DNA from 2 places in the Shewanella sp. SG41-3 genome. Region 2 is predicted to be linked to the other one. Evidence: predicted binding sites of a transcription regulator. Region 2 holds the regulator's gene; the other holds the start of a gene.
What was found. The regulator MetJ, encoded in region 2, represses methionine synthesis genes. The targets are predictions, from matches to a motif close to TAGACGTCTAGACGTCTA.
Positions count from the first base shown of each region.

Region 1: a site for MetJ is predicted at 1,857-1,874, ahead of metE (5-methyltetrahydropteroyltriglutamate--homocysteine S-methyltransferase). Genes of this name have one in related genera too.

Region 1 is NZ_JACJFJ010000002.1:361,117-377,875, reverse strand. It holds gene H5164_RS04925 (TonB-dependent receptor) at 1-16, shown strand, start outside; gene H5164_RS04920 (HDOD domain-containing protein) at 159-899, shown strand; gene H5164_RS04915 (LysR family transcriptional regulator) at 882-1,784, opposite strand; gene metE (5-methyltetrahydropteroyltriglutamate--homocysteine S-methyltransferase) at 1,940-4,231, shown strand; gene H5164_RS04905 (dodecin) at 4,443-4,655, shown strand; gene queG (tRNA epoxyqueuosine(34) reductase QueG) at 4,670-5,899, opposite strand; gene H5164_RS04895 (diguanylate cyclase) at 5,940-7,826, opposite strand; gene H5164_RS04890 (phosphatase PAP2 family protein) at 8,061-8,597, shown strand; gene H5164_RS04885 (DUF3069 domain-containing protein) at 8,608-9,042, shown strand; gene H5164_RS04880 (NAD-dependent malic enzyme) at 9,188-10,876, opposite strand; gene H5164_RS04875 (DUF1456 family protein) at 11,116-11,580, opposite strand; gene H5164_RS04870 (serine hydrolase) at 11,665-12,729, opposite strand; gene H5164_RS04865 (Nramp family divalent metal transporter) at 12,726-13,991, opposite strand; gene H5164_RS04860 (PH domain-containing protein) at 14,002-14,541, opposite strand; gene H5164_RS04855 (TonB-dependent receptor) at 14,757-16,759, shown strand, end outside.
Region 2 is NZ_JACJFJ010000003.1:298,714-315,472, forward strand. It holds gene H5164_RS07360 (bifunctional aspartate kinase/homoserine dehydrogenase II) at 1-1,791, opposite strand, end outside; gene metB (cystathionine gamma-synthase) at 1,932-3,101, opposite strand; gene metJ (met regulon transcriptional regulator MetJ) at 3,309-3,623, shown strand; gene H5164_RS07375 (sulfite exporter TauE/SafE family protein) at 3,818-4,555, shown strand; gene H5164_RS07380 (cytochrome c) at 4,865-5,194, shown strand; gene H5164_RS07385 (DUF3373 domain-containing protein) at 5,347-7,059, shown strand; gene H5164_RS07390 (tetrathionate reductase family octaheme c-type cytochrome) at 7,122-8,516, shown strand; gene H5164_RS07395 (pseudouridine synthase) at 8,609-9,589, opposite strand; gene H5164_RS07400 (LON peptidase substrate-binding domain-containing protein) at 9,701-10,279, opposite strand; gene H5164_RS07405 (alpha/beta hydrolase) at 10,493-11,548, opposite strand; gene H5164_RS07410 (YhcH/YjgK/YiaL family protein) at 11,654-12,115, shown strand; gene H5164_RS07415 (manganese-dependent inorganic pyrophosphatase) at 12,335-13,258, shown strand; gene H5164_RS07420 (DUF1850 domain-containing protein) at 13,353-13,757, opposite strand; gene H5164_RS07425 (TRAP transporter permease) at 13,757-15,814, opposite strand; gene H5164_RS07430 (TAXI family TRAP transporter solute-binding subunit) at 15,915-16,759, opposite strand, start outside.

The sequences.
Region 1 (16,759 bases), on a different contig from region 2:
GGGTTATCGTTTCTAGATAATTTGGTTGATCAAGTCTTAGTCACAACAGCCAGTAAATTATTACTTATGAAAGCCAGTGAACTATCGCTGGCTTTCGTTTTAATATACCGTTAAATTGATTAATAGTGTGTTAATTTTAAAAAAGGTAATCGATAGATATGACGAGTCTTGAGCAACAAGTTTTTACTCAAGTTAAAGCTATTATTAGCAATGAAGAGCAAGTCATTGGTCGTCGTGGCATATTAATTCCATTAAAAAAAGCCCTGATTAACGAAGCTGATATTAGAATCGTAATCGACATAGTCTCTGCTGATCCGGCATTGGCTGCACACTTGTTATTGCGCAGTAATAGCGCCCATTCAGCTGGAATGATATCGACTAAAAGTCGCAGTGTTAAAGATTGCTTAATTCGTTTAGGCCAAGTGAATATCTATCGATATGCATTTTCATTTTATCTTAAAGAACGCCTTGATGAACTCCCTGAACCTTACAAAAAATTGGTTCAAGGTTATTGGGCCTTAAATGAAACGATTGCGGATGATTGTTTAGAACAGTTACGTGAACAGATTGAAACCGGTGATAACATCAAAATTGATGCGGATGAAATGCAAACCTTAGCATTATTTAGTGTTTTTGGTCAGGTGATTGTATTAACGGCTTTTGCCTATTTAAATGCAGAGCTGTCTCGCCCCGTGTCACTAAAAGTATTAAAATCACTGATTGATAACCAGCAACAACAATTATCCCTTGATGCATTTGATGCATTAGGATTGGATGACGATTTACGCGAAGAGTTTTTAATTGCCCATAACTTACGCCAAACACAAAACCCTGATTCTCCAGGACTTGTGCTTCGACGCGTGTTATCTAAAAGAGGTTTATTAATCAACCCGCTGTAAATTTATACCTTCACTTGCTACCAGCTCGAGCCACTGTTGAATTAAATTTGCATTAGTGGCATCGCGGCGATACGCGCCAAACAATGGACGTTTTAGTCCTTCTGCGCCTAATTTTACCGCCGTAAGACTCAGCCCCTGACTTTCTCGAATAGACCAAGTTGGTAGGGTGGCTACGCCATCATTACAGGCAACTCGCTGCAATAACATTGAGGTCAAGTCGCATTGTTTTTGCTCACCAGGTTCAATACCCGCGGGCTCTAAAAAGTGTTTGTATATGTCTAAACGCGCGAGAGGCACTGGGTAACTGATTAAAGTTTGCTTTGCCAATTGAGCTGGGGTTACAAAGGCTTGTGTCGCTAATGCGTGATCACTGGCAACGACTAACTTTACTTCAAAATCAAATAGATGTTGATAAGCTACGCTATGTCCAGGCACTGGGTCAGAGGTGAGCACTATGTCTAAACTCCCCGTTTCCAGCGCATTGAGTGAATCAAATAAATGACGACTTGAAATATCAATTTGAGCTGCTGGCGCATATTGTTTAAATTGTTCAATAACCGGCATTAACCAACGAAAACAACTGTGGCATTCAATGCCGAGCTTAAGTTGTTGGCTTTCACCCTCTAAACCGCGCTTAAGATCAGATTCGGTTGCAATCACTTTCGGTAAGATTTCTTCCGCTAAATTCAGCAGACGTGAACCTTCGTGAGTAAACGTTAACGGTTTACTTTTACGAACAAAAATAGTTGAGTTAATCCGTGTTTCTAACTCTTTTATTTGATGAGAAAGCGCCGACTGGGTTACAAATCGTTTTTTAGCTGCACCCGCTAAACTGCCACTTTCCTTTAACGCCATCAAGGTGCGAAGGTGTCTAAGCTCTATCATTTTCTCTCCACATGAATCTTGCTCAACTAGCCGATGAAATCAATTCGATTGCTTGACAGCAGAGTAGCACAATAAACTTCTAGACGTCCAGACGCCTATGCGGGTTTTTCTGCATAAATGGCTATAAATTTTGCTTCAACGAAAAGGAAAGCAGCATGAAAATTTCAAGTTTAGGATTTCCCCGCATTGGACGTCAGCGTGAATTGAAGTTTGCACTTGAGCGTTATTGGCGCGCAGAAATCTCATTATTTGAACTGAAACAGGTCGCCAGTGAATTAAAAAAAACGCATTGGCAGTGGCAAGCAGATGCCGGCGTTGAGTTAGTTCCAGTAGGCGACTTTGCTTATTACGACCAAGTATTAACCCTAAGTGCCACCTTAAATGTGATCCCAGATCGCCACCGAGCTACTCAAGCCGATGGCAGCCAAGCACCTATCGATATAGACACCTTATTTCGTGTGGCCCGTGGCCGATCGCAAACTGGCCAACATGCTTGTGCGGCAGAAATGACCAAGTTTTTTAACACTAACTATCATTATCAAGTGCCTGAATTAAGCGCAGATCAAAGCTTCGAGATTGCCTTTGAACAGTTGTTTGATGACGTCAGTGAAGCGCAGCAACTCGGTCATCAAGTAAAACCGGTATTGCTTGGCCCAGTGACGTATTTGTATTTATCGAAAAGCCTGACTGAGTTTAACAAGCTATCGTTATTACCGCAGCTACTGACGGTTTATCAGCAGATTTTGCAACGTTTTGCAGACCAAGGTGTGAGTTGGGTACAACTTGATGAGCCAGTATTAGCCGCAGACTTAACCGAGGAGTGGCAGCAAGCCATTCGCCACAGTTATCAATTTTTAGCGCAACAAAAACCGGCATCATTGAAGATATTACTTGCCAGTTATTATGGCTCTATTGGCCATCATCAAGCATTGGTGAGTGCATTACCGGTTGATGGTTTGCATCTTGATTTAGTCACAGCACCACAACAAGTTGAGGCGTTTATCAAAGCGCTCGGCAGCCAACAAGTTTTATCGGTTGGAGTGATTAATGGTCGCAACGTGTGGGCTGCCGATGTTGATGTTATTGCTGATCAGCTGGCAGAATTAGCGACCACGTTGGGCGATCGTTTGTGGATTGCACCTTCATGTTCATTGTTACATTGTCCGGTTGATGTTGACGTCGAGACGCAACTGATCAGTCCGTTACAGGGACAATTAGCATTTGCCAAACAGAAACTGTTTGAACTTAGTGACATTCAGCAGTTAATTAACGATCAAGATTCACAAAGCAGCCAAGTGATTATTGATCGTTGCCAGCAAAGGCGTTTAGCCACAGCTGCTGCAGCTAATCAAGAGGTTGTTCAACGTGTGTTACAGCTTACTGCGAGTGATTTTGAACGTCATAGCCCTTTTGCTCGGCGTATTATTGCTCAGCAACAGAAGCTAGCACTGCCATTACTTCCCACAACCACCATAGGCTCATTTCCGCAAACGCCTGCGATTCGTGGTTTACGCAAACGCTGGCGTAAAGGCGAAATCAATGACACTGATTACCGATTACAGCTTGAGCAAGTCACTCAGGACACCATTTGTCGTCAACTTAAACTCGGTATTGACGTATTAGTGCACGGTGAAGCTGAACGAAATGACATGGTGGAGTATTTTGGTGAACAGCTCGACGGTGTTGGCTTTACTCAATTTGGTTGGGTGCAAAGTTATGGCTCTCGTTGTGTAAAACCACCGCTAATTTATGGTGATGTATCACGTCCTAAGCCGATGACGGTTGATTGGGCTACCTATGCGCAAAGTTTAACCGACAAGCCTGTCAAAGGCATGCTAACAGGCCCAGTGACCATCTTGCATTGGTCGTTTGCTCGAGAAGATATCCCTCGTCAAGATATTGCCAATCAACTTGCGTTAGCGGTGCGCGATGAAGTGATCGATTTAGAAAAAGCCGGCATTGGCATTATTCAAATTGACGAGCCAGCATTTCGTGAAGGTTTACCGATTAAGCAGAGCCAGTGGGCAGATTATTTAACTTGGGCAGTAGATGCCTTTAAGTTGTCGGCGGCTGGTGTAGACGATGCAACTCAAATCCATACTCACATGTGTTACAGCGAATTTAATGACACCATTAATGCCATAGCGGCTATGGATGCTGATGTGATCACCATTGAAACTTCGCGATCACGGATGGAATTATTGAATGCGTTTGAAGATTTTTGTTACCCGAACGAAATTGGTCCTGGGGTGTATGACATTCACTCGCCCAATATTCCAACGGTAGCCGAAATGGTTGATCTTATTACTAAAGCTTCGCAGAAAGTGCCGGTGAAACAATTATGGGTTAACCCTGATTGTGGTTTAAAAACCCGTACTTGGGATGAAGTAGAGCCAGCGCTGCGCAATATGATTGCAGCGACTAAAGTGCTTCGACGCCAGTTTTAATTAGCATGATGCTGCTCACAATGGGTCATTGTGCTTCACCAGCTGATCGCTGGAGCTGCGGCTTTGTTGCAGAACTCTGTGATTAACTTTTCAACCTTGCGATACTGGCTGATGGGGTATTCACAGCGGACTCATTGAGCCTATTTGCTGTGAACTGAGCCATTATTGACTACACTCAAAATACGTCTTTCAGTTAACCAAAGGAGCGATTATGAGTCACACTTATAAAGTCATTGAGCTAGTGGGTTCATCACCGATCAGTTCAGATGAGGCGATCAAAAATGCGATTGCAGAAGCCAATAAAAGTTTATTACATTTGCGCTGGTTTCAAGTTATCGAAACCCGTGGTCACTTGGAAGAAGGTTTAGTGGCTCACTGGCAAGTCACCGTTAAAGTGGGTTTTACCTTAGACCCTAATGCTTAGTTGTCGCATGTTGTTTATGCATCTCTGGGTAGACCCTTTTGGATTGATCTGATCACTCGTTGAGTTTTACGTGAAAGCGCCGACTGTGGCGCTTTTTGTATTTGTTGCACTAATGCCCATTCAATATGTTCAAGCACCATGCCATCTACTTCATCACTGTGTTTACGTTGCTCTAATGCACTAATAATGGCCGGATTAGCCGGAGCATTACCTAATGCTATCGCGATATTACGTAACCAACGTTTATGGCCAATTCGGCGAATCGCGCTGCCTTCTGTTTGGCTTAAAAATTGGCTTTCAGACCACGCAAATAGAGTCAGTAAATCGGGTTGAATAAGCGCACTGCGAGTATGAAAATCTGTCTCTTGGGTCAGTGGTGCTTTAGCATTAACTGGGCACACGAGTTGGCAATCATCACAGCCATAAATACGATTGCCGATGAGTGGACGAAACTCTTCTGGAATAGCGCCCTGCAATTCAATGGTTAAGTAAGATATACATCGCCTTGCATCGACCACATAGGGTTCGACAATCGCATCTGTTGGGCATGACTTTATGCAGGCTACGCAAGTGTTGCAGCCTTCTTCGATTGGGATATCTAACGGCAAAGGTAAGTTAATTAATAACTCGCCGAGGAAAAACCAACTGCCGGCATCAGGGTGTAAAATGAGTGAGTGCTTGCCCGTCCAGCCTAGTCCCGCTTTATCGGCTAATGGACGTTCTAAAATCGGTGCAGAGTCAACAAACGGTCTAAAATCTGTGTTGTGAAAGTCGGATTGTTGGCAATATTGATGAATTTTATCACCGAGTTTTTTAAGCCGTTGGCGGATTAATTTATGATAATCACGTCCACCGGCATAGCGAGAAATATAACCAAGGTTGGGGTCGGTTAAATTACTGGCAAAGCCAGCGTCAGGCGGTAGATAATCCATCCGGGCACAAATGACTCTAATGGTTCCTGGATGTAATTCAGCGGGTCTAGCCCGCATCATTCCATGATTAGCCATGTAAGCCATCTCACCGTGGTAACCTTTATCTAACCAATCTTGTAATACTGCCTCATGTTGGCTTAAGTCGACATCAGCAACACCAATATGAGCAAAACCAAGTTCTTTACCCCAAAGCTTGATCTGTCTATTGAGCACATCAAGCTGAGCTGCGGTCAATGGGCAGGGCTCGGGGATTGAATTGATCTCAGGATCGGTAATTGGATCAGGCGTTAATACTGGGGTCGTTGTTGTCATAACACTATCATTAAGTAAACACATGGAAATTATACGCGTTTTACTCGGCTTTGACACAATTTCGGCCGGCAGCTTTGGCAGAATAGAGCGCTTTGTCGGCTTTTAGCAATAATGGCGACAACTCTGTTTCATTGGTGTAACTGGCGACTCCGGCACTGATTGTTTGATGCAAATTAGGCGAGATTTGTGACCAATCATATTTTGCTATGGTCTCGACTAAGCGATTAGCAATCTCAATGGCTTTTGTTTTGTCGATATTAGGTAATAAAATCAAAAACTCTTCACCACCAACTCGACCAATCACATCAGTGTCACGCATCATGCTTGTACTAATTGCCGCTAGTTTTACCAGTACTTTATCGCCCATATCGTGGCCTAATGTATCGTTAACGGCTTTAAAGTTATCAGCGTCAAATGAAATCAATGATAATGGCGTGGATGATTGCTGAGCGATTTTTAAAAAGTAATTACCTTGAGAATGTGAATCACGTCTATTGGCTACTTTGGTCAGTTCATCGGTGAGCGCTAAACGCCTAAACAGTCGTTTTCTGAGCAGTTGTTTGTAGGCGAAGATAGATACAATCACTAAAATTATCGCGACTAAGCTGATAATAATGATCTGCATGTCTTCATTGCGCTTCATGATGTCCAATTGCAGCTGTTTTTCTTTATCCCTTTGAATAAGCATTGTATTTTCAGTTTGAATCTTGTTGTTATCAAATCGAGCTTGCATCTCCGCATTGCGCTCTGAAAGTACTTTTTTGTCATATGATAGATGTGACTCGACAAACAATTTTAGGGTTTCATACGCCAGTTGCCATTGTTGTGAGGCTTGATATATTTCGCTTTTTAGCTGCAACACTTGATTGAGGCCACGGATATTATTACTGAAATTAAATGCTTTTTCAGCCTGGTCAATATCGATTAATGCTTGCTGATAAAGCTCTTGCTGGTAATGCACCTTGGCCATAAATAAATTCATGTAGCTATAACTGTTATCATTTTTGGGTGTAATCACCTTTTGAGCATCATGCAGAATCACCTCAGCGTCTTTAAGTCTATTTAAGCTGATTAAGTTACCGGCAATACTAATAGATGCATCCGCAGCAGCAATGGGGTTATTTTCTGTTAACCAAAAATCGCGCGTTTTTTGGAAGCGTTCAATGGCTTCTTCATAACGTTCAAGCTTCTCTAATGACAGCGCAATTTGATTATTGGTGAGATTGGCTTCATAAATCTGTTTATTTTTGAGATAACTTTTTTCGAGTTTTATTTGATATGTTAATGCGGTCCGGGCATCGCCAAAACGGCGATAACTATTGGCCAGCTCACCTAAATTAACATTTGCCCAATAAGTTAAATTAAGAGACTCATATAAGTTTTGCGCTGTAATAAGATCTTCGAGTGCTTCAGAAAAATTACCTAAATAAGATAGGATTGCACCTCTAGTGCTTCGGCCATCCGCAATCAAGCGCGGGTCTTCAAGTTTATAAGCATTAAGTATCGCTGTATTTAGGTCGGCAAATAAGCTGTCACTTTCTCCCTGCGCATACAGAAACCAAGCCTTACAATACTGCAGATCAATCTGGATTAAAGAGGGGGCTGGCTGACGATATATTTGCAGGTATTTATCGGCATATTTAACCGCGGCTTGCATTTCTTCTGTTGTGTTCGACGGCAAACTCCAGCAATTAAGACGTATATAGAGTTCTTGGCGAATAATATCGTCATCCGACAAGATACTTTTATACTCGCTGAGTAATTTACGATTATCTTCATCGGATATAAAGTTACCACTGTCTAATAGTGTATAAATTTCATCGGCGCGTAAATTCTTCACTGGATTAGCATAAGCAATGCTGCTAAATCCAATGGCACAGACAAGCATAATGATATGAATAATGCTGCTTAGCTTTAAAGTGGGCAAGGATGCATTTTCTCAAGTTGTTATTGTTAATTCTATGTGACAAAGACTAACAGACTTCGACTTGAAAAGTCTTGTGATTAAATTATAGCCTTGCGTTATTGTTCAATAATCTTATTTTTATCAATATGTTAATCTTATTCACTGTTAAGGGTATTTTTCTGGCGACTCAGGGCTATTTGCATTCAGTTATCTAGACGAGTATAAAGACGCCTTTGGAAATAAACAGAGATAAAAATGTTGCAGAGAATTGTGCAATTTATCGGATTAAGTTTGCTGATAGCATTATCGCCTTGTCATGCTGAAGGAAGCCTGGAAACATCGGGTGACGCTTTGCACATATTACTTCCGGCCACTGCATTGGCAGGAAGTTTAATTGTCGAAGATGATTATCAAGGTGCTTGGCAATTAGTTAAAACCGGTGTATCAAGTCGATTGTTAGTTGAAGCACTGAAATACGGTATAGAAAAAGATCGCCCAGATGGCAGTGGTAATGATTCATTTCCATCTGGTCACAGTGCCGATACCTTTGCTGCAGCGACATTTATCAACCAGCGTTACGGCTGGAAATATGGCATTCCATCATATGCGGTAGCTTCTTATGTAGCATATACGCGTGTTGCCAGTGATCAACATCATGTGGAAGATGTATTGGCTGGCGCTGCCATTGGTATCGTGGCGGGGTGGTATTTCACCGACCCTTATAAAGGGATTAGTATTGTTCCAATTGCCTCATCAGACACTTATGGCGTGTACATTAGTGGCAGATTTTAGAGAGAAAAACATGACAAAAGTTGACCCGCAGTATCAAGAAGTCGCAAAACAAATTTCGTATAACGTAGCCAATAAAGTGTTGCCGATGGATAAGTTACCTGAAACCTTGCTTGAGGCTTATGAAGGTTTGTTTAGCGAACTTATTGACGACAAAGCCAATACGTTTGCCAATGCATGGAATGGTTTGCCAGCGAGTGCGCAAAAGTTAATGACTAAAGCGGAGTTTCATGGCTTTTACATTGCCAATGCGTGGATGCAGTTAAGCCGTGTTGCGCAAGAAATTGCCGATAGTGCCGACTCTGAAGAAGAAATGAATAATAATGAATATGATGGTGTATTTGGCCGTTTAGCCGAGCAATCATTGAGAGAGTGTATACGTAAGCTTAAAAAAGCGCGTACTGACAGACCATTATTGAATAGCTTTAAATTAGTCATGTCTGCCTAATTTTGTGCACTTAAGTTTGGCGTTGCCAGATATATAAGCCAAAGTTTATGGGCAGATAAATTAATTGTTTGCTAGAAACAAAAAATCCCAACTCAGGTTGGGATTTTTTATGGTTAAAGATAACTTAATCTAGCTTATCAATAATTTAGAATGACGTACGTTTATAACGACGGTATTCAGGTTCCCAGAAGTTAGCTTCAATTGATTGCAGCAGTAATTCATCAGTGCAGGGCAGTGCCAAACCTTGATCAATGGCGGCTCTAGCAACAGCAAAAGCAATATATTTACTGACAGATTGAATATCTTCCAAGCGTGGCAATAGCGATCCAGTTCCCTCTTTACCTAGAGGTGAACACTCTGCTAATGCACGGCTAGATGCCATGAGCATTTCGTCAGACACACGCTTCGCGCCGCAAGATAATACTCCTAATCCAATGCCTGGGAAGATAAAGCTATTATTACATTGCGCTATCTCAAAGGTCTCATCATTCACAACGACAGGTTCAAATGGACTGCCTGTTGCCACTAATGCTTGGCCTGATGTCCAATGCAAAATATCTTTAGGAGTGGCTTCAACGCGGCTCGTTGGATTTGATAATGGGAATACAATTGGACGTTTACAATGCTTGTGCATTGCTCTAATGATTTCTTCAGTGAATAAACCTGGCGAACCAGATACCCCAATGAGTACAGTAGGCTTAGCGTTGTTCACAACATCAAGTAACGAAATATTGTCGCTGTAATTTTCCCATGCTTCAATCGTAGAGCAAGGTTGAGCTAACTTTTGTTGGAATGGTAATAAGTTAGGCATGTTATCGAGTAATAAGCCCCAACGATCAACCATAAAGACTTGTGAACGAGCTTGTTGTTCACTAATGCCCTCTGAAACCATTTGTGCCACAATCGCTTCAGCAATACCACAACCCGCACTGCCCGCACCTAAGAAGGTAATACGTTGTTCGCTAAGCTTACTCTTCGCCGCTTTAGATGCCGCCAGTAGTGACCCAACAGTAACTGCTGCTGTACCTTGAATATCATCGTTAAAACTACAGTATTGATCTTTATAACGCTCAAGCAATGGCATGGCATTTTTTTGCGCAAAATCTTCAAATTGAATTAACGCATCTGGCCAACGACGGCTCACAGCCTGCATGAAAGCTTCAACAAATTCAGTATATTCTTCGCCGCCAATACGTTGATGACGCCAGCCCATGTACATAGGGTCTTCGATTAAATGCGGATTATCGGTACCTACATCTAATGTGACTGCCAAGCAATAGGCCGGACTAATTCCGCCGCAGCTGGTGTAAAGTGATAACTTACCAATTGGGATCCCCATACCGCCAATACCTTGGTCACCTAAACCGAGAATACGTTCTCCATCGGTAACCACAATGACTTTCACTTTTTGGCGAGTTGAGTTATTTAAAATATCATCAATGCGATCTTTATTCGGATATGAAATAAATAAGCCACGGTTACGACGATAGTTTTTAGAAAAGCGTTCACAGGCTAATCCTACCGTAGGCGTGTAGATAATCGGCATCATTTCGCTAATGTTATTACGTACTAAACGATAAAATAGGGTTTCGTTAGTATCTTGAATATTGCGTAAATAGATGTGTTTATCGAGATCATTGGTGAAGTTTTTAAATTGTTCGTACGCACGAGAAGCTTGTTCATCAATGGTTTCAATAACCCAAGGAATGAGGCCTTCAAGATTAAAAAATACCCGCTCTTCTTCACTAAATGCGCTGCCTTTATTAAGCAGTGGTGATTCAAGAATGGCCGGGCCAGCAAAAGGAAGATAGAGGGGGCGTTTGTTATCGTCCATGGGGAACCTTAATGTGTTAGATCCAGTTAGATCATTATTAGAATAGGGCTGGTTTTCTTACGATTATAGATTATCACGTCTGATCTTTTTTGTGGTCTGTTAAGTGAGTCAAATCACATTATTCTTAAGTATTTTTATTCATCTCTCATTTTTGGTTGTTTATATGTAAACGCTAAAAATAAAAATGCGTAGCCTAAGCTACGCATTCATAAAGCATTATCTCAATATCTAGGCGAATATTACTTGCCGCGATGTTTGACTGATAAACCTTTGACGAAGTTTCTTAACACTTGGTCACCACATGGCTTATAGTTTTTATGATCTGGGTTACGGAATAACGCACCTAACTCAGATTTAGTCATCGAAAAATCGGCTAACAGTAACGTGGCAATAATATCTTCTTCACGCATTTCAAGTGCAACGCGTAATTTTTTGAATATTAGATTGTTGGTCAATTGCTTCAAAGGCGCTGGCACTTCTGCTCCAGGCTTTAAGCCACGATTTTGAATGATCAAACCATCTAAGAATTGGCACATTAATGTGTCATTACATGCTTGATAACCTTCTTCTTCCTCTTTTTTCAACAGCGCAATAATCTGCTCTGAAGACATGTCTACATTGGCTTGGCTGAAAATGTTAATCATTTTGGCATTTGAATAGTCAAACACAAAGCGAATACGGCGAAGAATATCGTTGTTAATCATAAGGCTCTCTGGCGCGGCGGCGCATAAATGGTTTAGGTCAATTGACGAAACACTATTATAGCGAGAAATCATTGATCCGTCAGATTATTCGTATGTGGTTAATTGTTTTCTTACTGCTTGGCGTATCTTGTCGTGTAGACCAAAAACACGCTCGATATTATCCAGATCCCACGAGGTGTTTTCCAATATCACAACGGTTAATTGCGATTGCGGATAATAGAGCATTAAGCTGATGTATCCCGGAATATAGCCTGAATGACTGTATTCAACTAAGCCTGCTTGTTGGCTGATTTGCAAACCATAGCCATAGCCTACCTCTCCCCAACGATGCTGCCTGATAGTACTTGCATGGGTCATGGCGTGATAGCTTGTGGCAGATAAAAATTGGCCTTGATGTAAACCATTTACAAACTTAACCACAGCAGCACTACTGGCTTGCATGCCGCCAAATGTAATGAAGTCAGGGTCTACCGTAAAATCAGTTAATTGTGTCCGCTGCTGCTGTTGCTCGGTATAGCCATCAACCAAGCGTGTTTGCTTAGCCTGACGCTGCGCAATTGAACCGGTATTAGCTTGGAGATCAAGCTGATTGGTTACGGCAAATTGATTAACCAATTGCCCATAAGGTTGTTGGTAAACCTGAGTTAATATATCGCCAAGCAATTTATAGCCATAGTTTGAGTAACTAAACTGACTGGCAGGTATAAATTGAGACCCGGCATTAAGACTCGGTGATTTAGGTGGTGTTATTCCTGAAGTATGATTTAACAGCTGACTAATCGTGATTGGGTGTTCGGTGATGATCTCAACGTAATCTGTGATGTTATCGCCCAATGCTAACTTTTTCTGATCCACCGCCTGTAATACAAGCGTGGCGGTGATCGTTTTAGAAATAGATCCAAGCATAAATATGCTGTCTGGTGTTATGCCGGTACCTGCTTGGTAATTAACATAACGGTTATGATTGTCGCTAATGACAATGCTACCGCTAAACGGTCTTGAATCCTTATCTATGATGGTTTGCACATCCGCTGCAGTTAATGCAAATGCACTGAGTTGAAATGACACTGAGGTTACTGTTAATGCCAGTAACAAACGGGTGAATTTTTGTAAGCCAGTTAAGTCTTTACACCATTGTGATGTGATCATTTTGTGAGATACCAATAAACAAATAAGATAGCGAAGCCAACTAAATACCATAAACCAATCCACGACAGCCCCACCATAACACGACCATAACGATGCTTTTCCGCTAAGGTGTTACTGGTCATTAACCGGAAGTTAAGCCAAGCAAAAATAACTGTGGTCATAAAAGCAAGGATCATTACAAATTCTAGCAGCGGTAATAAGGCCCCTTTAAAGAATAGAATAAGTAATAAACCAAGCGTACTGATCCCGAGCATAATGGGGGTTAAATAATTGCGTGTTGATGTGGTGTTAGACAACAATTTCCAGCCCATCTCGAGTGTGCGGCTGTAGCCATCTATCACAGTCACTGTGGTGCTAAAAATACATAAAAACGCCACAATGCCAATTAAGTAACGGCTTTGATTACCCATAACTTGGCTATAAAGGGTGATCAATTGTGAGGCAAATGCCGCGCCTGAATCAGAAAAACGCTCACCACTGCCGTGCATGACTAATGCGCCTAGCGCTAAAAATACAATCGCCAACACAGCCGTGGTGACATAGCCTAAATTAAAATCAAAAATAGCCTGCTTGGCGGTCACCGTTTGGTTTTTACGTTTTTCTATTAACCATAACGAGTTCCAAGTGCTGACTTCTATTGGCGCGGGCATCCAACCCATCATCGCCACTAAAAAACCGACATACGCCCATTGCCAGGGAGATTCGCTGATCACTGGAGTGCCGAATCCGCTATGACGATTAAAGGCCAATGCTACGGCGACTAGGGTGGTGAGTGTAAGAGCTAGCATGATAATTTTGGTCATTTTATCAAGCAGTTTGTAGTGGCCTAAAATCAATAGTGCTAACGAGCTGGCCAATACAATTAGCGCTAAGAGGTCAATTGATAGCGGAATAAACTGAGTTAACATTGCCGCAGTTAACATGCATACCCCAGCGGTACTGGCAATGGCAGCAATCACATTGAGCCCGGTAAACAGCATCAAATATCCACGGCCTTGCTTATGATAGCCATGCAATAAACTTTCATCAGTGGCTGCAGTGTAGCGAGCGCCAGCAGCGAAGAAAGGGTACTTAACGATATTGACTAATAAAATGAGCCATGCCAGTTGCCAACCAAATTCTGCACCGGCTCGAGTTGAGGCGACTAAATGAGAAGCGCCAATCGCGGCGGCGGCCATTAAGATTCCAGGTCCAGTGGCTTTAAAAAGTGTGCTTGCGCGAGATATCCACGGTAAGTCTGATGCAGTTTGTTGCTTAAGCATAATAAAAAACCTAGTTTGATGGTTTAGCGTTTAATGACTGTTCTATGCGCAATAAAGTGGCATTCATTTGTTGCAGGTGGTCGAGGATTAGTACATCGGTATTTTCATCGGCAGGGGCGTTACCTTTTTGTGCCATGATTTTTGACTTTTGTGCCAGTACTTGAGATCTAAAGTGAGTAACATCTACAACCCCCGTTAAGCTAATCAATGCGCCTGCAGAAGATTGTCCCGCGGTTTCTATGGTCAGTTTATGAAGGTCAAACATACGCATAATAGGACCTTGAATAAGTGCCATGTCGGTGATTTTATCCAATGGAACGGTATTTTCAGTCCGTGTGAATAAGCCTTTACGCACAATCAGTTTCTGCTCGGTTAGTTCAGCACTCATATTATTAATGTAATGCCTAGTCGCTAATAGTCCCAATGGAAACCATAGTAATAACAATGGAATACCAATAAAGCTAAGGATAAATACTAGGCTGCCAGACAACAACCAATACAGGCCTAGGTTTGCGTGGAAGTGGGCACTAACTAGTGTTTTATCGCTCATATGACCTCCTTGTTAAATAGATTTAAATTCACTTTTTTTAACTATTTATTCTTGATTAAGTGGTTGGTTGCATTTACATTAAGCCATTGTGTTGACTTTGTTAAATTTTAACCTAAGTTGGTTGTGTCAATCCAACAAAGTTGTCAGCGGTATGCTCATACCGCAGTTTGCAGTAGTCATGGATATAAAACAATAATTTAACGTTAAGGATGATCATGAAAAAAAGTAACCTTTTACGCAGCGCTTGCGCTATCGCTGTCTCTCTATCTCTAGCTCCTATTGCCTTTGTTGCACAAGCTGCTGATGCTGGTGCCGATTCAAAAGTGGAACGAATTGAAGTGACGGGTTCTCGTATCAAACGGACTGATATTGAAGGACCTTCACCAGTACAATCGTTGAATAAAGACGATATTGCTAATATGGGTTTTGACAACCTACAACAATTATTAGAACGTATGCCTGCCAACGGTTCAGGTGCATTCTCTACTCGTGGAAACAGTCAAGATTCTACCGCTAACGGTGGTGCATCAATCAGTTTACGTGGCTTGGGCCCTGATGCGACTTTGGTTCTTATCAATGGTCGCCGTGTTGGAGCAAGTGCATTTGCTGAAGGAATTTCAAATTCGTTTGTTGATATCAACAATATCCCGGTATCGGCGATTGAACGTATCGATATTCTTAAAGACGGTGCTTCAGCCATTTATGGTTCTGATGCAATTGCAGGTGTGGTCAATATTGTCTTAAGAAAAGATATTGAAGGTATTGAACTTAACTTGGGTTATGGCGATGACAATGGCACTGGTTATGATGAAACTACAGCCAGCCTAGTATGGGGCATAAAAGCTGACAAAGGCAGTGCATCAATAATCCTTGATTACTTTACCAATGGTACCTTGTCTGCAGAAGACATGGGCCGCTTTGGCACTGCAAACCAGTCACCTTATGGCGGTGAAGATTACCGTTCATCACGCGGCTTCCCTGGTTATTTCTATGTCAATGGCGTGAAAACCATTGACCCAGATTGTCCTGCTGATAGCGCAACATCGAGTGGGAGTTGTCTATTTGATTACGGTCCATATAACTTAACCATTCCAGCAGCTGAACGTGTTGGTGCTATTGGCCAGTTTGATTATATGTTAGGTGAAGACTTAACTGCATTTTTAGAGTTATCTGTACAGCACAACACTTCTGAGGCAGGCGGTGCACCAACGCCATTGGATGAAGATGCTGGCTTGACAGTTCCTGGTACTCATCCAAATAATCCTTTTGGACAAGATATTGAGATTGGTCGCTATCGTACAGTTGATGCTGGTGCACGTCGTTGGGATATCGAGTCAGATACCATGCGTATTGTTGCTGGTCTTCGTGGCGTTATCAATGATTGGGACTGGGAAGTATCAGCGCAACGTGGCCGCAGTGAATCGACTCAAACAGGTGACCGCTCACAAGGTTGGGTAAGAACCGATTATTTACAAGCCGAAATTGATGCGGGTAACTACAACCCGTTTGGCGGCACGATGAACTCGCCAGATGTGATTGATCGCATCACCACTAGTCTAGTAAGACAAGGTAAGTCGAGTATTACTGCTTATGACGCCAGCATTTCAGGTCAAGCCTTTACTATCGCCGATCGCGATATCATGATGGCAGCTGGTGCTGAGTATCGTGAAGAAAGTGTCAGTGACGTGCCAGATGAGCAGTTCCAGCGCGGTCTGATTTTTGGTACTGAAGCCGTCTCTGCGTTTGGCTCACGTGATCAACATGCTGTCTATGTTGAGTTTTCTATCCCTGTTGCTGATAACTTTGAGTTACAACTTGCAGGCCGTTACGACAGTTACAGTGATTTTGGTTCAACCACTAACCCAAAAGTTGCTTTCCAATGGGGCATTAGTGACGAAGTCACTGCACGTGGTTCTTGGTCTACAGGTTTCCGTGCACCATCGCTTGCGCAAATTGGCTTAGGTCCTTCTGAAAAGAGTGACTTTTTAACCGATAGCTACCGTTGTGCTGCTGATAACGTTGATTGTGAACTACTTGACTACAACTTTGTGTTTGCTGGTAACCCTGATCTTGAGGCAGAAGAGTCTGAGACTTGGAACTTGGGTATGATTTGGGCTCCAAGTCAGCAGTTTGATATTGGTTTTGATTTATTCAATATCGTCCAAGACAACAAAATTGACTCACTGCAAAATCTAGATGTTTACAACGAACACTGTGG
Region 2 (16,759 bases):
TAAATCATTTAATGCATGTTGTATTGGTAAACCGGCGCCACAACTCGCGTTATAACGCCAAAACAAGCGACGATTACTGAGTTGCAGTTTTAATTCGCGATAAAAAGGTAATGGCCCAGAGCCGGCTAATTTATTCGCGCTCACCACATGAATTCCGCGGGCAAATAACTCTGGATATTGTAAGGTTAACGCTGCACTGGCACTGATATCGAGTGCGACAATTTCATCGCATGATAACAGTGCCAACTGATCAAACAATTTGTCATAATCCCATTCAATGCCGTGCTGCTGATAATCTTGTTGCCATTGCTCGAGATTAATTCCGTCATTAGAGATTAAGGCTTTTTTCGAGCCGACTAAACCCACTAACTCAACAGTAGCCTCAAGTTCATGATCCAATGCAGGGCTTGCGCGTTTAAATAAATCAATCCACGCCTCACCTATATTACCCACGCCCAACAATAACACTCCGATGCGCATTCTTGGCCCAGCGCAACGACGATGCACTTTCTGAGTCAATAAGCTCACTTGAGCTTGCGGCACTAAGGTGACTAAACTCAGTGAATCTTGATAAACAGGTTTAGCATCGCGGCTAAGTAATCGGGCAAAACTGCGTCTAAAGTGATGCGCATCAGCACTGACAAGGGCCACTAAACCTAAATCAGTTTGGGCACTTAACTCGTCAATACCAAACTCACTGCTGTATTGCGTCAATAAGGCCTGTACTTGTTTCTGGCACTCTAGGGTAAGTGCAAGTTCAATCTTATTCTGTGCTAGCGACCAATAAGCTAAAGGCGTAATGCCAACGTTATCTAAAATAGTCAGTAACGGCTCAATGTCAGCGTTCATTTTAAAACTAAACAACACCACTTCATTTAAGTTAGTCACAACGGGTGCACTGGCTGATGAACTCAGTGGAGCAATTAAGGTAAAGTCAGTGTGTGAAGCATAACTGGACCGCACGGCTAAACTTACGTGAGTATTAAACAATGGCTGTAAGGTACGTGAGTGCAACACAGGCGAGCCTAGACGAGCTAAGCGATCCGCTTCTGCTAGTGACATACTCTTAAGTAATTTAGCGTCATTAATTTTATTCGGGTCGGCGTTAAATACCCCTTCAACATCAGTCCAAATCGTCACACGCTCAATGTCGGCTAAACTGGCAATTAAGGTAGCACTAAAATCTGAACCATTACGGCCCAACAATAACGTATCACCATGACGATTAGCACAAATAAAACCTGTAATAACTAAACGCTCTTGCGGATGCAAAGCGAGTAAGGCTTGTACTTTTTCACGCGATTGCGCCACTAAAATATTGGGAATAGCACCTTCGTCTGCAACCAAAATAGAACACGCATCCACATGAGTGGCTGTTACGCCCATTTCTCTCAGCAATGCGGCCATAAGGCGTGCAGACCAACGCTCACCAAAACTGACCACTTGGTTTAATTGGTAGTCATTACGCTGCTCTAAAGACAATAAACTGACTAATTGCGATTTGTCAGTCGACAGGCGCTCACGTAGGTCACGAGCCAGCTCATTTGATAATAACTGTTCAATTAATGTCTGCTGATAACTAATCAGCACTTGAAGCTCTTCTTGCCATAACTGACCGCTGTCACGCAGAGTGAGTAATTTGTATAAAAAGTTAGTCGTCTTGCCGGCGGCCGATACCACAACTAAATCATCACTTTGACCATGTGTAAGCAAAATATGGGCAACACGGCGATAGCAATCTGCATCCGCTAAACTTGAACCACCAAACTTATGTAAATGACTTCGCGTCATTACTAACTCCTTAAACAACTAAGACTTTTATTGCGACGGCTATACTTCTAATTTGAAATAAATAGTGTGGCAAGTGCATATTTTCTATTTTACTTTATTTGGCCGGAACCACAGCAAACTTAAACTCGAATTAAGCCAACTCAAGCTGATTTTATCGCTGTAACAGCGGCGAGACCGGCTTGAATATCCGCGAGCAGGTCATCTGCATCTTCAATACCGACTGATAATCTCAGTAAAGTGTCTTTAATACCAGCCTGTTGCCTTGCCTGTGGGTCCATTGCACGGTGAGTCATGGTGGCAGGAACAGCAACTAAACTTTCCACTCCGCCTAAACTTTCAGCAATACTAAACAAAGATAATGCCTGTAAAAAGGCCACCACTTCAGCTTCACCACCGGTTAATTCAAAACTTAACATAGCGCCAAAACCTTGTTGTTGTTTTGCGGCAATTTCGTGACCCGGATGGTCTTTTAGACCTGGATAATACACCTTGGCAACCACATCACTGGCATTGAGTAATTCTACAATTTTTTGCGCATTACGTTGATGCTCACGAATGCGGACTGCCAGCGTTCTTAAGCCACGTAAGGTTAAATAGCTATCAAAAGCAGAACCGGTTAATCCAAGGGTGTTTGACCACCAATGTAATAATTCACCCACTTCAGCATCTTTAGCCACCACAGCGCCACCGACCACATCACTGTGACCATTAATGTATTTGGTGGTTGAGTGAATAACGATATCGGCCCCCAACAATAAAGGTTGTTGTAATATTGGCGACAAAAAAGTGTTATCAACCGCCACTAACGCGCCAACCTCATGGCAAGCGATACTGATCGCATTAATATCGACTACCCGCAGTAATGGATTTGATGGCGTTTCTAACCAGACCATTTTGGGATTTTGCGCTATCGCGTTGCCCAGCGCTTGCGCATCAGTTTGATCAACAACCAATAACTTAAATTGACCTTTTTTGGCCAGGTTAGTAAATAAACGGTAACTGCCACCATAACAATCGTGCGGCACAACCAATAAATCATCTGGGCCCAACAAACTGGTCACTAAGGTAATGGCCGCCATGCCGGTACATGTCACCACACCAGTTACACCTTGCTCAAGTTTTGCAATCGCCTCACCTAATATACAACGCGTCGGATTACCTGAACGGCTGTAGTCAAACTCGCGAGGATTAGTGTGGCCATCAAATGAATAATTGGTCGATAAATAAATCGGCGGCACAATAGCACCATGTTGTGTGTCTGTTTCTATACCCTGGCGAACGGCCAAAGTGGCACTTTGATACTGAGTCATAATTGATTCCTAAAAAGTCACAAACACACAATAGATGTCTAGACGTCCAAATTTACCGAAGAGTTCTCCCCGAGTCAACCAAAATAGCCGTTTAGACGTCTAAACATCGAGAAATCTATTTGCATCGGGATTAAATAGTAGCAATAATTTGACTAGAGATTGTAACGGTTTAAAATCTGCAGCGTATTTATCGTTAAGGGTAAGTTAATGACTGAATGGAATGGCGAATATATCAGCCCATATGCCGAACACGGCAAAAAAAATGAACAAGTAAAAAAAATTACGGTTTCTATCCCTTTAAAAGTATTAAAAGTACTGACAGATGAGCGGACGCGTCGCCAGATAAATAATCTGCGCCATGCAACTAACAGTGAACTGCTATGCGAAGCATTTTTGCACGCGTACACAGGTCAACCATTACCTTATGACGGTGATTTATCAAAAGATCAGCCTGATAGCATTCCAAGTGAAGCGAAAAAGTTAATGGATGATATGGGTATCGAATGGGAAGAGCTCGAATAACCTACAGGTTAATGAATCCCTCACCGACTTTAAAACTGCCCATTGATACCAATCCTTATTGAAGTTTGCTCTTTTAGCGAAAATGATTAGCGTGGTATTCGAGGCAGTCTTTTAAAGGCAAAGTTGCTGTACGCCTAAAATAGATCCAATTTCAATGTGGATTGCTATAAGCAGTAATATTTTAAAGAGAAATTATGATGTCATTTATCGATCCAACCACTTTGATACTGGCATCAATTATTGTATTTTTTGGCGCGCTAACCCAAAGCTTAATTGGCTTTGGGTTAGCCGTTGTAGCAAGCCCACTACTGTATATTGTTAATCCTCAATTAGTTCCTGTTCCTATTATTGCCATGGGTTTTGCAATCTCTGCAATGACCTTGTTTAGAGAGCGCGGCCACCTGCAGTTTAATGGATTACAATATGCCTTACTGGGACGTGTTCCAGGAGGATTTTTAGGTGCAGGGTTATTACTGTTTGCACCACAAGCCATACTAGGCTTGGTGATTGCAGCAATCGTGTTTATTGCCGTTATCCTAAGCGTCTTTCGCTTTACCGCACCAATCAATCGCATCAGTTTATTTATCGCTGGGGTATTTTCGGGCATATTTGGCAATATCGCTGCGATCGGCGGCCCACCAATGGCCATTTTACTTGCCGGTCAAGATGCCAGTCAATTTAGGGCGGCGCTATCAGCCTTTTTTGTCTTTAGCTCATTAATCGCATTGGCTATTTTAGCCGTTGTCGGCTTAGTTGAAGTAAAACATTTATGGCTATCACTGCTATTACTCCCCTCAGTCATTGCAGGCTACCTTGTCTCTGGTCGATTAATTGGCCGTGTCGATAAAGAGAAAACCCGGGCTGCGACATTAATATTGTGTAGCATTAGCGCAACAATATTAGTAATAAAGTCGACAATCGCATTAATTTAACGCCACTCACTGATTCTCTTTATCAAATGACCTTCCAACAAACAGGGCTGCACATTATTTTATGTGGCTGAATCCCTGTCACTAAACGTTAATTTATCCTCTAGCAAACTATTACCCTCTAGACAATAGATCTGCATCACACCAACTCCATTAGATTTTTATCAATTAACTTTTTTTCAATTAGTTTTTTCTCATGGATATGATCTACTTCAAATTAACACTAACTCCTTTTAGGTAACATTATTTACAGCAAAACAATAAATATATGTTGCCAAGGCACCAGCCATAAAAAGCTTTGTAGAGGATAAAATGATGAACATTTACGTTAAAGTTGGTATTGCAATCGCGATTGCATTTTCTCTTGGTAGCCAAGTAATGGCTGCAGAAGGTGGTAACCCTAAAAAAGGTAAACATCTTTATAAAAAAGAATGTAAAGCTTGCCACAGTGCCAATAGTGAAGGCAAAGAGCTCACCCCTATGACCAAAACCATGAGCCAGTGGGATCGCTTTTTCACCCGTGATATGCATAAAGCCAAACCTGCTGTTTTCGAGGCGCTATCAGAAAAAGACTTGAAAGATATTCAACAGTTTTTATATGACCACGCAGCCGATTCAGACCAACCAGCAACCTGTGGCTAAGTCATTACAGCTTAGGGCCTTGTCGTCTTAAGCGTCAACATCAGCCAATAACCAAACTGACAAAATAGTGAGGCTTAGCCTCAGGGATTTTTACACCAAAAATTTGCCACATCAGCTTATACATTTGGCAAGTTTAGGGGGAGAGAAAGATGATGAGAACTCTGATATCAATACTTGTAGCTAATGCGCTTTTCATGAGCGGCGCTAGCTTAGCGGCAGACACCGATGCACAAAAAATTGCCGATCTTAAACAACAACTGGCCACCATTACCGAAGATCTTGACGACTTAAACTCACGGGTTGATAAAACTGAGCGCCATACGGCACTGGACAGAGTGTCCATCACTGGTGACTTTAGAACCAAAGCACACTCATTACATTATCAAAATGTCACATGGAACCCTGCCATGAACGTTAACTTTTCTGATTTTGGCGCGAAAGCCATGTCAGGAGCATTTGGCGATCCAAATAGTGCCACCTCACCATTGGGCCAAATGATGATGGCTAATCCTGATTTAGCCAGCGCGTTTCAAAGCGGTATGCTGCAAGGCATTATGCCAATGGTGTTAGGCCAAAAAACCCAACAAGATATTAATAACGACATATTTTACACTACCCGGTTACGCCTAAACATTGATGCCAAAGTATGGGACAACGTCAGCTTTGCCGGACGCTTAACCATGTTTAAGAGTTGGGGAGACTCAGCTGGGGTTAAAGTATTCGACTCGTGGAACTCATTCACCATGGATGGCACCAGTAGCGGTAGCACCAGTGGTGATGAGTTAAAAGTAGAGCGCGCCTATTTTAACTGGAAAGATATTAACGATAGTGGCGTTTACCTCTCTATTGGGCGTCGTCCTTCAACCTATGGCCCACCAAGCCATTATCGTGAAAATGAACTCAGAGGCGGCACACCGTCAGGCCACTTAGTCAATTTCAACTTCGATGGTCTTACCTTAGGTTACAACTTAGGTGATATCACAGGTATTGAAGGGCAAACTGTACGTTTTTGTTACGGTCAAGGCTTTGAGTCACAGTACGGTAATGGCGAATTGTTTGGCGACATCATCACTAAAGACACCCACCTCGGCGGGTTTAATATCGACGTGATTAATGACGGTAACCATTTCTTACAGTTCACCTTATTCGGTGCTAAAGATGTCAATGATGGCTTTACAGGCACCATGGCATTCCCAACTCAACTGGCAGGTATCTTTGCCCCAACCATGTATCAAGACATGCAAAAATTTGACAACTTTAACTTCGTCACCCGCGTGCAACCAAGCGGTGTGATTGGTGATATGTACTTAGGTGGACTTGGTTATGCCTATGAATCCGATGACGATATGAAAGTGTTTGCTTCACTCGGTTGGACTCGTGCAGAACCTAACGGCAATGCCGGTTTATTCGGCGGCATGTTAAGCGATGCGGTATTTGAAGCCGAACTTAATAGCACAGGTACTGAAATCATTATGGTGCCAAAAGAAACCGTTGATAGCGACACCAAAGACGGTTATGGCATTTATGTGGGTATGCAAATCCCTGCCCCCTTCGGTAAATTCGGCTTGGAATATAACTATGGTTCTAAATACTGGAGTCCCTTCACCCAAGCACAAGACGACCCAATCGGCAGTAAGTTAGCCACCCGCGGTCATGTTGCCGAAGCCTATTATATCTTTGATATTAATCCAAAAATGTTTATCAAGTTAGCCGGTTTGTATTACGACTATGAATATACCGGAAGTGGCTCACCAGTGGGTGCCCCTCAGAAAATTGACGATGTGATTGCCGGTAGTGCCTACTCAATGTTGCCTGTGGTTGACACTGCTTATGACGTCAATGCCTCACTGACCGTTAACTTCTAACACTCACTTAACCTTCTAACTTGGCCCCCCTGAGCACAAGCTCAGGGGTAAGGACAAACACCATGAAACTATTATCAGCACTGGCTGTATTATTGTTATTAAGCAGTAGTGCGCAGGCTGCCTTTAACCACAAAGAGGCATTACAAGGGCCTTTTACCAGCGGCACCGAGGTGACAACACAATGCTTAACTTGCCATCAAGAACATGCCGAAGAATTTATGAAATCTTCGCACTGGACTTGGGAGTTAGAACAAAAACTGCCAGGTCTTACAGTTAAAAGAGGCAAGAAAAATAGCATTAACAACTTTTGTGTGTCGATCTCTGGCAATGAACCACGTTGTACCAGTTGCCATGCTGGTTATGGTTGGAAAGATTCTACATTTGATTTTAAAGACATGACCAAAGTCGATTGCTTGGTATGTCATGACACAACAGGGACGTACATTAAAGATCCAGCTGGTGCAGGTGAACCGTTAGCCAAAGTCAATTTAACGAACGTAGCACAGAATGTGGGAGCGCCCGTGCGTGATAATTGCGGCAGTTGCCACTTCTACGGCGGCGGTGGTGATGCCGTTAAACATGGTGATTTAGACTCATCGATGGCTTACCCAGACAAGGCAACCGATGTCCACATGGACACCGACGGTAATGACTTCCAGTGCCAAACTTGTCACGTCACTGAAAATCATCAAATCAGCGGTAACGCTATGGGCGTATCACCTGGTGGTGAAAACAAAATTGGCTGTGAAAACTGCCATGATGCCGCGCCTCACAAAAATAAAAAGCTTAATACACATACTGCAACAGTAGCGTGTCAGACCTGTCATATACCGTCATTTGCTAAAAATGAACCCACTAAAATGCGTTGGGACTGGTCAAAGGCAGGACAAGATCTTCCTGAAACTACAGACCAATATGGCAAGCACACCTTTATGAAAAAGAAAGGCAGCTTTATTTGGCAAAAAGACGTTCCACCACAATACGCTTGGTTTAACGGTCACGCAGATGCCTACATGGCGGGCGACAAAATTGATCCAACTACAGTGGTAAAATTAGCTTTTCCATTAGGTGATATAAAAGACCCTAAAGCTAAAATCTATCCATTTAAAGTGCATACAGGTAAGCAAATATACGACACCGAACTCAACATATTACTGACCCCTAAAACATACGGTAAAGGTGGTTACTGGACTGACTTTGATTGGGACTTAGCGGCCAAGCTGGGTATGGAAGCGAACCCAACCATGGTAGAAAAAGGACTTAAGTACAGCGGTAAACATGGTTTTGTTGAAACCGAAATGTGGTGGCGTATCAACCATATGGTGTCACCAAAAGATAAAGCATTACAGTGTAATGACTGCCATAACAAAGGCCAACGTTTAAACTGGCAAGCCCTTGGTTATGATGGCGACCCAATGAAAAACAGCAAAGGGATTAAGCACGCTAAAGCAGAATAAAGTCGCATAAATCTCTAGTGTAAAAGACGAGTATCAAACCCAAAACCGCCATCAACATATTGATGGCGGTTTTTTTAGTCGTTAAAAATGGACTAAAAAGCTAAACCTTGGCACTGGAAATCTTGTTCAATACCACTGACAGGATCAATAAAACGCAAGCGTTTAGCCAATAACTGTAATGGTTTATCAAAATTATCCGGCCCTTTAGGTTGTAACACCGGATAAAAGCGATCATTGATGATAGGCATGCCCAGACTCAGCATATGTACTCGTAATTGATGAGTTTTGCCAGTAATCGGGCTTAACTCAAATAATCCTAAATCACCTTTTACTGCCACTAAGCTGATTTCAGAATGGCTATTGGCCTCACCTTCAATCACCTGCATAGTAAAGCTTGGGTTAGCTGGGGCGATACGATTTTTCACCGTCCAGTGGATAGGTAATGCACAGCTATTATCAGCTAATTGAGTCAATAATTGCGGGGTTATCTTTGCAATGGCCTGATAGTTTTTAGTGATGTTGTCATCTAAAAACAATTGATGATAAGCATGCCGAGTTTGCGGATTGAGTGTCATTAACATCACCCCTGCGGTGTCCTTATCGAGCCGATGAGCGGGTGCAACAGTGTCAATTTGTGTCGCAATACGTAATCGATGTACTAGGCATTCGTTAACGTAATTACCACCTGGCGTTACAGGTAAAAAATGCGGCTTGTAGACGATAATGGTATGACTGTCTTGATACAGTACTTGCTCTGCAAACGGCACTTGCGTTTCGGCTAACACTTCACGGTAATAATATACCCGCGCAGTAGCTTGATAAGCACTGTCAGCGGTAATTAATTCACCATTTAGCCAATGCACTTTGCCATCGTTAATCCGCTGTTGCCATACACTGACATCGATTTGCTGAAAATGATCGACCAAAAACTCCAACACAGTTTGGTATTGCTTGCCCGCTAACTCAGTCGCGCGTGGTAACACAATATACGAAGGTTGAGCGGCAATGGCGGCGGTTGCTGTTTTGGAGGCTGATTGAGTGTGACTCTTGCTATAGTTTGCTGAATTAGGCATAAATAACTTGGCTATATGAAGATAACAAATGGCAAAATGATAACGCTATCTTATCAGGCTAGGCCCAGATTGTATCTTGATTATCACTATCTCAATAAGCCACGTAATGCGTCATACATCCACATGCGATTTAAGCAACTGCAGGACAAAATCCATGGTTTTATGGCAGTTAGGTTGCTCGACAAGAATCAACTTATCGCGATTATACATAGGTAAGACTTCTAACCAACGCTGACTAACCCAAGTAGCATCTTCTAAATGAGTTTGTGAATACAATTCCAGTAAATCTGGATTCACTTGATAAAATTGATCCAGTGCGGCACTGATAATTTCAAACTCGCCCGCAATGGGTTCATGATCCCAATTAGCACAAGGAAGCGCGCGGGCTATCCAGCAACCGTCGCGTTTTTTTGCTGCAGATAATATTTTAAGCCGCTGTAAACCTTCAATAATAATGCTTAAAGAGCCATCATCTAACTGGTTGAAATCAATGATATTACATTGGGTAACGGCAATGTAACAAGGCGGCTCACTATTGAGTTTCAATGGCGCGAATGCTAAGCCATAGTGGCCTTTGAGTAAATCGGCAACCATGCGTAAATCGCTCGGTGTCACCACTCGAATTTCAAGTCGACCACCTGGCAATAACACTCCATCTTGGATAAGTAATGCCACTTCTTTTGTTTGCATAACAGCCTCCTACACCATAGGTGAAGTTACTGAACTAAAGTCAAATCAATAAGACAAGTGTAGCAGTGGTTAATATTTCAACAACTTAAGCAGTGTAAATAATGCTTATTACCGACGGCACCAGCCATTTACACTTGGTCTTATTTCAATAGACCTAGTTCAATAAGACTATCTTTCACAAACAGCACAAAAAACACTCAGAGAGTGGCCACTTTACAAACGTTCAATACGATCCATTATCGTGCCAGAGGCGACTATCTCGGCAAATTCATCCGCTAATATTTGACTTTGTTGTACACTTTGCTGCCAATAAGCAATACGAGTTGGGGTATCTAAATGCTTAAAATCTTCACGGTCTGGAATTTTACTAAAGGGTAAACTGGCAATAAATTGCTTACTCGGTGCTAAAATTAAGCCATTGTGGTAATTGGCTTTGGCTTTGCGCCATAAAAGGGATTTATCAAACCAGCCGGGGCTCATATAAGGATAAAAGTGCGGATATAAACTCAAGCCAGTTGCTGCGGGTAATGGCATATCAAAATGGTAATCGGTAATGCCGCCATCGTAATAATGGCCTTTTGGCGATCCTTGCAGGTCTTTAACCGGATCAAGCAGCAACGGGATCGATCCACTGGCCAATAGTCCATGACGAATATTGTCTTGGGTTAATTCAACATGCTTAGTCGGCAAATCTTTTAAGCGCCTAAAAGGTGATGCATCATCTTTATGGCTCAGAATTACCCGCTCAAAATGCCAACCTAAGCTTTTACGATTAACCACATTACTCACAGCCGCCATCGACAGCCCAATCATTAAGCCAAACTTGGCCTGAATGCGATTTAAATGCCGAGCGCGGCACGCCACCATATGATGACGAATTAACGGATTAGCAATAATATCAGCACCTTGCTGCTCACCCAGAATACCATCCACAATGTGCAATACTTGGGCACTGACTTGTTCACGCGTTGGTTTTTTTTGGTAATCTTGATGGATATAAAAATGTTCTAATCTTTCATAAGCCGCTAAGGGATCTTGTTGTGCCATACAAGATAAGCGCCATGCGCCCGACGAGGCGCCCATGGTATAGAGTGGATCTTGGCGTTGTTTAAAAAACTCACTAAATAAATATTTATCTAAGCCCGCTATCGCCAACCATTTAGGCCCGCCTGAAGCAGCAAAAATCTGGGTAAATAATGATTGTTGCAAGCCGTTCGCTTCAAGTTGTTCGTAAGCAGTTGGTCCAGCAAGTAAACGTAATGCAGGCAATGTACAATCCTTCTTATATTTGTAATGCTGATATCTTGCTAAAACTGTATGCTTTAACGCTAACACGCTATGATGTTTTTGTGATTATTATCTTACGGAATTTTTATGATTGTTGATACTTTAACTAACCGTCACCTATATACGTCACTCAGCCCGAGATTAGCCAAAGCCTTAGCCCATCTTGCCGAGACCGACTTTAGCCAACTTGAGGTAGGAAACTACCCAATCGAAGGCAAAGATATTTTCGTTATCATTAATGATTATGAAACTAAACCCAAAGAAACAGAGCCATTTGAAGTTCATCGTCAATATATTGATGTGCAATATGTGGTTAGCGGTGAAGAAGAGTTTGGCTATTTACCTTTAGCCAACCAAACCCCTTCTAAGCCATATTTTGATAAGCATGATTACGCCGAATTCGATTTTCAATCGAACCAAGATGACGCAGCATTTATTCCGCTAAAGGCGGGGATGTTTGCGCTATTTTTCCCTGGTGACATTCATATGCCTGGTACGAGCGCAACCCCACAGAAAGTCCGCAAAGTAGTCATTAAAGTTCGAATTTAATGGCCTTACATAAAAGATAGCTAAGTTCATATGTGCTATTTTAGGTTATAGAATACAATAGGCCTTGAGACTCTTAGCTTGGGGCTTTTTATTAATGGATGACTCAAATCATTAGTAATAATACTCCGGTGATGCGCTAAACAACTCAAGTGGTATTTTTTAATGCTATCAGGATTAATCCTTGTTAAAATCATGGTAACTTTATAGGAGAGTGTTTCAATGGCAATGTATGTAGTGGGTCACAAGATCCCTGATTCAGATTCAATTTGTGGTGCAATCGCATTAGCATATTTAAAAAACCAAATCGGTGAACCAGCTATTGCTGCCCGTTTAGGTGAGTTATCACCAGAAACCGCATTTATTTTAGAGAAATTTGGTTTTGAAGCACCTGAATACAAAACCAGCTATGCTGGTGAAGAAGTCTACATTGTTGACCATTCAGAAATTACTCAAGCACCAGATGATATTGCTCAAGCAACTATCGTCGGTATTGTTGATCACCACAAATTAGGCGATCTCACCACTTCTACTCCGCTAGAATGTTGGATTCGCCCAGTTGGTTGTAGCAACACAGTAATCAAAATGATGTACGATTTTTACCAAGTAAAAATTCCAGCAAACATCGCTGGCATCATGATGTGCGCCATTTTAAGTGACACTGTCATTTTCAAATCACCAACCTGTACCACTGCAGACATTCGTTGTGTCGAAGCATTAGCTGAAATAGCGGGTGTTGAAGACTTTAAAGAAGTCGGCATGGACATGTTTAAAGTAAAATCAGCAGTTGAAGGCACGCCAGCACGTGACCTAGTTATGCGCGATTTTAAAGACTTCAACATGAACGGTAACTTAGTTGGTATTGGCCAATTAGAAGTGATCGACTTGTCTGTATTTGACGACATCAAAGCTGATTTAGAAGCTGATATAGCTAAATTGAAAGTCGAAGGCAATCGTCACAGCGTATTATTACTGCTAACCGATATCATGAAAGAAGGTTCAGAAATGTTAGTGGTTTCTGATTCAGCAGATTTAACCGAGCGTGCTTACGGTAAGCCTACCGTTGATGGCCGCGTGTGGTTAGACGGCGTATTAAGCCGTAAAAAACAAGTTGTACCTGCACTACAAGATGCATTTGCAAAGTAAGTCGTGGTAAAAAATTCAATAAAAAAAGCTGAATCAATTGATTCAGCTTTTTTTATGTCTAATACATCTTATCGGCATTGTTAACACACCAAACTCATACAGGTATATCACAGCCCCATAGCTCAATGGAGGGCTGTTTAGTGGTAGGCTCACCGACCCAAAAGCTCATTGGGTGGCATTGTTGCCCAGCCTGAGCCGATGAAACACATAACTGAAAATCCCCCGCTTCTGGAGTTCGGCCTAACTTTAGTATTGGCAAAATAGGTAAATTGGGTTTGTAGTGCCAACTGCCATCTTTTAACACCGCATCGGCAGGAATTTCCATCCCTGCACCACTGCCTTTTACCCTGGCTTGTTCTAAAATAAAACCTTTATTCGTTAAACGATAATCTTCGGCCCAACGAATTTTTTCAATCGTGTGCGTCCAAGACAGAGTCATTTGTTCAGCCGGCAATTGCGCCCAAATAGTGCCAGCTAACCCTAAACATAACCCTAGCATTATTCGTCCTGCGCTAAACGTTTGAGCTTACGAGCGCGCCATACGTGGTGTAAAATAAATGCCAGAGCTAAACCAAAGCCTAATTCATCACTTAATGGCGTCGCTAAAATCAAACAGCCACCAGCAACAAAGCCTAAAATACGTTCCCACCAATAAAGGTTTTGTAATAAGTAGCCGGTAAAAATCACCCCCCAAATACCAATAGCAACGGTTGCTTTAAGCACTACAAAAATAGTCTCTAGCACACCGCCACTTTGGAGCATTAACGCGGGGTCGTATACCGCCATAAAAGGAATAATAAACCCAGCAATCGCAATACGAATAGCCCACAAACTGATTTTTAAGCCTTTCTCTTTTGCTATTGGCGCGGCCGCGAAACACGCTAGCGCAACCGGTGGAGTCAGGTCAGCCATAATGCCAAAATAAAACACAAACATGTGCGACACAATTAACGGCACACCTAAGTCGAGTAATGCTGGAGCAGCTATTGAACTGGTAATAATGTAATTAGGAATCGTGGGGATCCCCATGCCTAAAATAAGACAAGTTATCATGGTCAATACTAACGATAAAAACAGATTATCTTGGCCCACCGCCAAGATATATCCAGCAAAAGTAGAGGCTATACCCGTAAGTGAGACGATACCAATAATCACCCCCACCAGCGCACAGGCAATACCTACAGGCACGGCATGACGGGCACCTTCAACCAATGCATGTAAACATAATATTAAGGTTTCTTTGCCGCCTTTAACAAACCAACACATCACCATCAGTATGGCAATGATGCCAAACATCACCCCTATGCCCAATTGAAAGAAGCCAGCACATAACACGCCAAGTGCTATCCAAAAAGCAAAACGCATCACAGCAGATGATACATTTAAAATTATCGCCGAACCTAAAATCACAATGGCGGTCAGTGCTAAACCTACCATGCCTGAAAACAGTGGCGTACGCCCAGAGAACAACAAGCCAATCAAAATAAATAACGGAATGAGTAAGTACCAACGTAACTTAATCGCCGCCCATGGATCAGGACATTGATCTTTGGGTAAGCCAGATAAATTGGCGCGTTTGGCCTCTAAATGCACCATCCAAAATACTGAGCAAAAGTACAATACCGCAGGGATCATCGCCGCTTTAGCAATTTCAATAAATTGCACGTTAATGGTTTCGGCCATAATAAAAGCCACAGCGCCCATAATCGGCGGCATAATTTGGCTACCCATACTGGACGTGGCCTCGACCCCGCCGGCAAAAGCTGAACGATAGCCAAAGCGTTTCATAAGCGGAATAGTAAACTGTCCAGTGGTGACCACATTAGCAACCCCCGACCCGGTAATGGTGCCCATGAGTGCCGATGACACCACAGACACTTTTGCTGGCCCACCGACTTTGTGACCAAATAAGCCCATGGCAAAGTCGGTGAATAAACGGATCATTCCGGCTTGTTCTAAAAAGGCACCGAACAAAATAAATAAGAAAATATAAGTCGCTGAAACATAGGTTGGTGTGCCATATAAGCCTTCTGTACCAAAGGCTAACTGGTTAACTATTTGGTCAAAACCATAGCCCCGGTGCATTAATTCACCCGGTAAATATTCGCCAAACAAACCATAAGCTAAAAACAAACCACAGATAATAGGCAGTGCAATGCCCATCACTCGCCTTGCCGCTTCAAACACTAACGCAACTAATACCACACCAATTATCATGTCATTTTGGGTTAAGTCACCAGAGCGTTGAATTAAGTCTGCTTCAAACACCCATTGATACACAGCAGTTGCCATACCCGCTAAACCGAGTAGCCACGCCAAAGGTTGCCATGGCTGACTCTTGCCCATACCGGGGTAACTGATAAACACCACTAATAATAAAAAACCCACGTGCACTGCGCGTAATACTTGGGTTGAAACCGGATGAAATGCAGCTGTGGTAATTTGAAAAATTGAAAAAATCAGCGCCACAAAAAACAATGCTTTTGGCCAATCGCGGGTATCTGCACTTAAGCCATGTTCAGACATAGTAGTCTGGTTATTGGATGGATCACTCATGGTACGCCTCTACACTTACTACAGCTAAAATCGGTGTGTCTAAAAAACAACTAAGCGCTTGCTTAAGGTTAAGCAAGCGCTCACAAAAAGAAGCATAAGATTACAGTGCATTCACTTCTTTGTAGTAACGTTCAGCACCTGGATGTAATGGGATGGGTAAGTTTTTAGTAGCCGTTTCTAAGCTTATGTCTTTCGCCGCAGAGTGCGCTGTGCCTAAACGGTCAAGGTTTTCAAACATCAACTTAGTCATTTGATAAGCAATTTCATCAGAGACCTTACTGTGGCTCACAAGTAAATTCTGAATCGCCACGGTACTGACATCTTCCGTTTGACCTTCATAAGTATTGGCTGTAATCACTCCGACTTGGTAAGCAGGATTATTGATTTTAGCCACCACATCAGCAGGGATCTCAACAAAGTTAATCGCCATTGTTGCTGCTAAATCTCGAATGGCTGCCATACCTAGGCCAGATGATTGCAACGTCGCATCCAATTGACGGTTTTTAATCAACTCAACAGATTCGGCATAAGGCAAAAACTCGACTTTAGCCATATCGTCATAACTTAAGCCGGCAGCGCTGAAAATAGCGCGTGCGTTTAACTCGGTACCTGATTTTGGCGCGCCGACAGAAATGCGTTTACCTTTTAAATCTGCAAGGCTATTAATCCCAGCGTCTTTATTGGCGACAATTTGAATAAAGTTTGGATAGGTTGCCGCAATCACACGTAACTTATCCAGTGGTTTGTTAAAGCCAGCGTCAGCATCACCAGCCCATGCTGCAGACACAGAATCACCTAATGCAAGGGCTAACTCACCTCGTCCCGCTTGTAATAAGTTAAGATTTTCAACAGAAGCTTTAGTCGCTTGAACAGAAGTTTTAGAGTCCTCAATACCCTTGCTATAGAGTTGTGAAAGTGCAACTCCAATAGGATAATACACACCAC